2 regions of the Streptomyces sp. NPDC093089 genome follow, and region 2 is predicted to be linked to the other one. Evidence: riboswitches for the same ligand, from Rfam matches in the RefSeq annotation. Region 2 holds a riboswitch; the other holds the start of a gene.
What was found. Region 2 has a riboswitch for S-adenosylmethionine ahead of thrC (threonine synthase). Riboswitches for the same ligand answer to the same signal wherever they lie in the genome.

Region 1 (3,401 bases), on a different contig from region 2:
GCTCCAGTGGCTGGCCGCGCGCGCGGCGGGGCCGGGTCCCGGCGTCGCCTACCTGGCCCATGTCGTGGGCTTCTCCGTCGGATTCCTCTACGCCTGGGGGTGCTACCGGGGTGGGGATAGAGTGAAGGCTCCAGCCGCGGCGACCGAGGGAGAAAGCCAGCCGTGATCACCGCGATCGTGCTCATCAAGACCAGCGTGGACCGCATCCCCGAGATCGCCGAGTCGATCGCCGCGCTCGACAGCGTCAGCGAGGTCTTCTCGGTGACCGGCACGTACGACCTCATCGCCATGGTCCGGGTGCCCCGCCACGACGACCTGGCGGACGTGATCCCCGGCCGCATCAGCAAGATCCCCGGCGTCGAGGCCACGGACACCCACGTGGCGTTCCGCACGTACTCCCAGCACGACCTGGAGGCGGCCTTCGCCATCGGTCTGGAGTCCTGAGCGCCGGACCGCGGGACACGTGAAGGGGGCCTCCCGGACGGGAGGCCCCCTTCACCCGTACGAGTGATAGATCAGCCGCGGTCCGGGACGCAGCGGCCGTCCTCGGTGCGGTACTTCCACTGCGCGCCGTCCCGGACGAGCTCCTTCACGGCACCGACGAACCGCTCCACGTGCTCGTCCGGCGTACCGGCGCCGAAGCTCACCCGGATGGCGTTGAGCGAACGCTCGCCGGGCGCGGCCTCCGGGGCGCCGCACTCGCCCGGGTCCTGCGGGTCGCTGCCGAGCAGGGTGCGGACCAGCGGGTGGGCGCAGAAGAGGCCGTCGCGGACGCCGATGCCGTACTCGGCGGAGAGCGCGGCGGCGAAGTGGGAGCTGTTCCAGCCCGCCACGACGAAGGAGATGACGCCCACGCGCGGCGCGTCGTCGCCGAAGAGCGAGAGCACGCGCACCTCGGGCACCTCGGCCAGGCCCGCGCGGACCGTGTCGATCAGGTGCTGCTCGCGGGCGACGAGGGAGTCGAAGCCGGCCTCGGTGAGCGCCTTGCAGGCGGAGGCGATCGAGTAGACGCCGATGACGTTCGGCGAACCGGCCTCGTGCCGGGCCGCGGTGGTGTGCCACTCCACGTCCACACCACCGTCGGCCCGGCGGGCCACCTTGCGGGAGGCGCCGCCGCCCGCGAGGTAGGGCTCGGCGTCCCCCAGCCAGTCGGCGCGGCCGGCGAGGACGCCGGAGCCGAAGGGCGCGTACAGCTTGTGCCCGGAGAAGGCGACCCAGTCGACGTCCAACTCCCGCACGGAGACCGGGTGGTGGGGTGCGAGCTGGGCGGCGTCGAGCACGATCCGGGCGCCGTGGGCGTGCGCGGCGGCGGCGAGTTCCCGCACCGGCCACAGCTCCCCGGTGACGTTGGACGCGCCGGTGACGCAGACCAGCGCGGGACCGTGAGGATCGCGGTCGGCGAGGGCGCGCTCCAGGGTCTCGACCGCCTCGGCCGGGGTGCGCGGCGCGTTGAGGTAGGTGACGCGGGCGTCGCGCCAGGGCAGCAGCGAGGCGTGGTGCTCGGTCTCGAAGACGAAGACCTCGCAGTCGGCGGGGAGCGTGGCGGCGAGCAGGTTCAGCGAGTCGGTGGTGGAGCGGGTGAACACGACCTGGTCGCCGGGACGGCAGTCGAGGAACTCGGCGACGGTGGCGCGGCTGTTCTCGAAGAGGTCGGTGGAGAGCTGGGAGAGGTAGCCGGCGCCGCGGTGGACGCTGCCGTAGTAGGGGGCGTACGCGGCGACGTCGTCCCAGACCCGCTGGAGGGCGGGGGCGCTGGCCGCGTAGTCGAGCGCCGCGTAGGTCACCTCGCCGCCGGTGACGAGCGGGACGGTGACGTCCCGGCCGAGGACGGGCAGCGGGGCCGCGCAGCAGGGGTCGGCGGACTCGGCGGCGACGGAATCGACGGTGGCGGCGGCGGTGTTCGGGCGTGCGGACATGGCGGTATCTCCCGGCGGGCGGTGCGGAATGGCTTCGGTGATCCCGTACGCGGCCGGATCGGCGGGGTACGGGTGATGCCTCGGAGGCGACGGGGGACGCACGCCGGTACGCGGGTACGCGGAAGTGACCCTGTTCCGAGGGTGAAGAAAGGGGCGGATTCGCCCTATCGCATTCGCTTGCTCACGGAAAACGCTCCTCGAGAGACCAGGACCCCTGGTGTTCGAGGGGTCCGCGCTTGCCGTAGACCTCGCTGCCTACGGCCTGGTCATCACCCGGGGCACCCCGCCACGGACGGAGGGTTGCCGGACAGCAAGCCGGGGCCTAAACGCTGTCACTCGTGACCTGGAAAGCATCCTGCCACATGATCGCCGATGCGCAAGACCCCGGTCCGCATGGCGGACCGGGGTCGTACGACCGAAGGCGGCGGCCGTCAGGCGTTGCTGGCCGCGATCCAGCGCTCCAGGCTCCGACGGGCCGCGCCGGAGTCGATCGACTCGGCGGCCTTCGCCATGCCCGCGGACAGCTGCTCCGCCAGGGTGCCCCGGCCGGGCTCCAGGGCGGTCAGCGCCGCCGCCGCGTTGAGCAGCACCGCGTCCCGGACCGGACCGGTCTCCCCCGCGAGCAGCCGACGGGCCACGTCGGCGTTGTACGAGGCGTCCGCGCCGCGCAGGGCCTCCAGGGGCACGAGCTCGATGCCGACGTCCCGCGGGTCGAAGCGCTCCTCGGCGACGGCGCCGTCCCGGACCACCCAGACCCGCGAGGTGGCGGTGGTCGTCAGCTCGTCCAGGCCGTCGTCGCCGCGGAAGACCAGGGCGGAGTTGCCGCGCTCGGCGAGGACTCCGGCCACGATCGGCGCCATGCGCGGGTCGGCGACCCCGACGGCCTGGGCCTTCACCTTGGCCGGGTTGGTCAGCGGACCGAGGACGTTGAAGGTCGTCCGGATGCCCAGCTGGCCGCGCGCCGCGGCGACGTGCCGCAGCGACGGGTGGAACTTCACCGCGAAGCAGATGGTGATGCCTGCTTCCTCGGCGACCTCGGCGACCCGCTGCGGGGTGAGGTGCAGGTTGATGCCGAGCTTCTCCAGGACGTCGGAGGAGCCGGAGGCGGAGGACGCGGCGCGGTTGCCGTGCTTGACGACCTTCGTGCCCGTGCCGGCGACCACGATCGACGCCATGGTGGAGATGTTCACCGTCTTGGCGCCGTCGCCGCCGGTGCCGACGATGTCCACGGCGGGACCGGGCACCTCGATCACGTTGGCGTGCGCGTACATGGTCCGCACGAGGCCGGCGATCTCCTGGACGGTCTCGCCCTTGGCCCGCAGCGCCACCATGAAGCCGGCGATCTGGGCGTCGGTCGCCTCGCCGCTCATGATCAGGTCCATCGCCCAGGCCGTGTCGTCGGCGGTGAGGTCCCTGCCGTCGAGCAGGCCGTTCAGGAGGACGGGCCAGGAGCGGCCCGCCGACGTAGGTCCTCCAGCGGGGGTC
Region 2 (3,401 bases):
CCGGCGGCCGCGAGGGCCACGGCGAGGGCGCCGAGCAGCCAGAGGCGCTCGGCGTTCCCGCCCGTCGCCGCCATGGAGCCGGAGGAGCGGCCGCCCTGCGGGCCGGGGGCCGGGGGAGCGGGGGAGGCGGCGCAGGCGGGGGTCGTGGGACAGGCCGTGACCGTGTTGCCGAGGGTGGTGAAGTCGCCGTGCAGCGTCTCCTCGTACCGCTTGCCGAAGGGCTCGACCACGTCCGCGGCGGCCGGTCCGGCCGCCGTGAACACGAGCGAACCCGCCGTCAGGCCGATGGCCGCCAGCACTCTGCCCAGGTGGTGTCGTCTGAAGCGCATAACAGGGCAATGTAGGCAAAGCGGATCATCGTAGGGTGTTGCGCCACGCGGTGAAGCCGCCCGGCGCCGCGCGCCCGCCCCGGCCGTCAGGCCACCCGGCGCCGCGCGCCCGCCCCGGCCGTCAGGCCACCCGGCGCCGCGCGTACTCCGTGATCTCGGCCATCGGGGGGCGTTCCTCCGTGTCCACGGCGTACGTGCGCGGCTCGAAGCCCTTCTCGCCGCGCTCGAACTGGGTGAGCCGGGGCCGTACGAGGTGGCCCCGGGAGAGCCGGAGCTGCGCCGTCCGGTAGATCGCGGCGGCCATCCGGCCGAGCGCCCGACCGTCCTGGTGCCGGTGCTTGCGCACCCCGACGTCCACCTGGGCGAGCGCGTCCAGGCCGACCGTGTGCAGCGCGTCGACGAGCAGCCCCAACTCCACTCCGTAGCCGACGGGGAACGGCAGCCGTTCGAGGAGCGAGCGCCGCGCCGCGTACTCGCCGCCGAGGGGCTGCACGAAGCCGGCCAGCTGCGGCCAGTGGAGGTTGAGCAGGGGGCGCGCCACCAGCTCGGTGACCCGGCCGCCCTGACCAGGGGCGTCCCCGAACGGGCGGTCGTACATCGCCTTCACGAAGTCGACGTCCGGGTCGGTGAGCAGCGGGCCCACGATCCCGGTGACGAAGTCCGCGGAGAAGTCCCGCAGGTCCGCGTCCACGAAGCACACGACGTCCCCGCTCGTCACCATGAGCGACCGCCACAGGACCTCGCCCTTGCCGGGGACCGCCGGTATCCGGGGCAGGATCGCGTCCCGCGCGACCACCCGCGCCCCGGCCGCCGCAGCGACCTCCGCCGTGCGGTCCGTGGAGCCCGAGTCGATCACCACCAGCTCGTCGACGAGCGGCACCGCCTCCGACATCAGCTCGCGGCGGATCACGGCGACGATGTCCCCGACCGTCGCCTCCTCGTTCAGCGCGGGCAGCACGACGCTGACCCTCGTGTTGCGCTTGGCGGCGAGGATGCGCTCCAGCGGCCGGTCCTCCACGGACCAGGACCGGCGGTCCAGCCAGCGCTCCACCTCTTCCAGCACGTGATCTCCATCTCGCGTTACGGACGGCCGGTCCAAGCATCCGGGCCTTCGGTTACAGTCTTGAACAACGCGGATCCCCGATGCACGTCGGGGTGCCGACCGCGTCGGAGCGCAGGAACGAAGTCCACCGCGCTTCACAATCGAATACCGCTCATCCAGAGGGGCAGAGGGAAACGGCCCGTTGAAGCCCCGGCAACCCTCCAGTCGGTTTGTCTCGTCCTCCAGCGAGGTCCCCGGCTAGGGAAGGTGCCAAATCCGTCTCATGACGAAAAATTCGTCATGGGAAAGATGAGGAGAAAGGGCCTCGCCTCCATGGCTGTACAGACTGTCGCCTCCACCACCGTCGACCTCGGTCCCGCGTCCGGGCTCTCCTGTCGCGAATGCGGTGAGGTCTTCCCGCTCGGTCCGATCTTCGCCTGCGAACTCTGCTTCGGGCCCCTCGAAGTCGCGTACGACCTCCCCACCGGCGACCCCGAGGCGCTGCGCAAGCAGATCGAGGCCGGCCCCGCCAACATCTGGCGCTACGCCCCGCTGCTGCCCGTCCCGGCCGACGTCGCCGAGAAGCCGAACCTGAACCCGGGCTGGACCAAGCTCGTCCAGGCCGACAACCTCGCCCGCGAGATCGGCGTCGCCCCCGGCAAGCTGTTCGTCAAGGACGACTCCGGCAACCCGACCCACTCCTTCAAGGACCGGGTCGTCGCGCAGGCCATCGAAGCCGCCCGCGCCTTCGGCTTCACCACCCTCTCCTGCTCGTCCACCGGCAACCTGGCCGGCGCCGTCGGCGCCGCCGCCGCCCGCGCCGGCTTCCGCTCCTGCGTCTTCATCCCGCACGACCTGGAGCAGGGCAAGGTCGTCATGGCCGGTGTCTACGGCGGCGACCTGGTCGCCATCGAGGGCAACTACGACGACGTCAACCGCTTCTGCTCGGAGCTCATCGGCGACCCGCTCGGCGAGGGCTGGGGCTTCGTGAACGTCAACCTCCGCCCGTACTACGGCGAGGGCTCCAAGACGCTGGCGTACGAGATCTGCGAGCAGCTCGGCTGGGTCATCCCCGACCAGCTCGTCATCCCGATCGCCTCCGGCTCCCAGCTCACGAAGATCGACAAGGGTCTGCAGGAGCTCATCAAGCTGGGCCTCGTCGAGGACAAGCCGTACAAGATCTTCGGCGCCCAGGCCGAGGGCTGCTCCCCGGTCTCCGTCGCCTTCAAGGCCGGCCACGACGTGGTCCGCCCGCAGAAGCCGAACACGATCGCCAAGTCGCTCGCCATCGGCAACCCGGCCGACGGCCCGTACGTCCTCGACATCGCCCGCCGCACCGGCGGTGCCGTGGAGGACGTGAACGACGAGCAGGTCGTGGACGCGATCAAGCTGCTCGCGCAGACGGAGGGCATCTTCGCCGAGACCGCGGGCGGCGTGACCGTCGGCGTCACGAAGAAGCTCGTCGAGGCGGGTCTCATCGACCCCGAGCTGACCACCGTCGTCCTCAACACGGGTGACGGACTCAAGACCCTGGACGCGGTGGCCGACACCTCTCAGGCGACCGTCACCATCCGCCCGAGCCTGGACGCGTTCCGCGACGCCGGCCTGGCGGTCTGAGCCCGCCCGCTTTCCGGTCCTCCGAAAGGTTACGAAGACATGGCCGTGAACGTCCGCATCCCCACCATCCTCCGCACCTACACGGGCGGTCAGTCCGAGGTCCAGGCCGAGGGCGCGACCCTCGCCGAGGTCATCGCGGACCTGGAGAAGAACCACACCGGCATCGCCGCCCGCGTCCTGGACGACCAGGGCAAGCTCCGCCGCTTCGTCAACGTCTACGTGAACGACGACGACGTGCGCTTCGAGCAGGGCCTGGAGACGGCCACCCCGGCCGGCGCCGGAGTCTCGATCATCCCCGCGGTGGCCGGCGGCTGCTGAGCCGTTCCGCGTCCCGTCTTCCTTGAATTGCCCCTTCCGCGCCTATAAGCGGAAGGGGCAATTCTGCATGGTTGAGCGGGGTAGAGTTGGGGAAG

Region 1: another riboswitch for S-adenosylmethionine. It lies ahead of ACIQFX_RS13355 (aminotransferase class V-fold PLP-dependent enzyme); the one in region 2 lies ahead of thrC (threonine synthase).

The regions. Positions count from the first base shown of each region.
Region 1 is NZ_JBIVPA010000005.1:138,539-141,939, reverse strand. Features, by position in the region: gene ACIQFX_RS13365 (rhomboid family intramembrane serine protease) at 1-166, shown strand, start outside; gene ACIQFX_RS13360 (Lrp/AsnC family transcriptional regulator) at 163-444, shown strand; gene ACIQFX_RS13355 (aminotransferase class V-fold PLP-dependent enzyme) at 516-1,916, opposite strand; SAM riboswitch class IV at 2,144-2,260, opposite strand; gene trpD (anthranilate phosphoribosyltransferase) at 2,348-3,401, opposite strand, start outside.
Region 2 is NZ_JBIVPA010000021.1:24,235-27,635, forward strand. Features, by position in the region: gene ACIQFX_RS35595 (hypothetical protein) at 1-329, opposite strand, end outside; gene ACIQFX_RS35600 (glucosyl-3-phosphoglycerate synthase) at 451-1,392, opposite strand; SAM riboswitch class I at 1,541-1,687, shown strand; gene thrC (threonine synthase) at 1,681-2,988, shown strand; gene ACIQFX_RS35610 (MoaD/ThiS family protein) at 3,028-3,306, shown strand.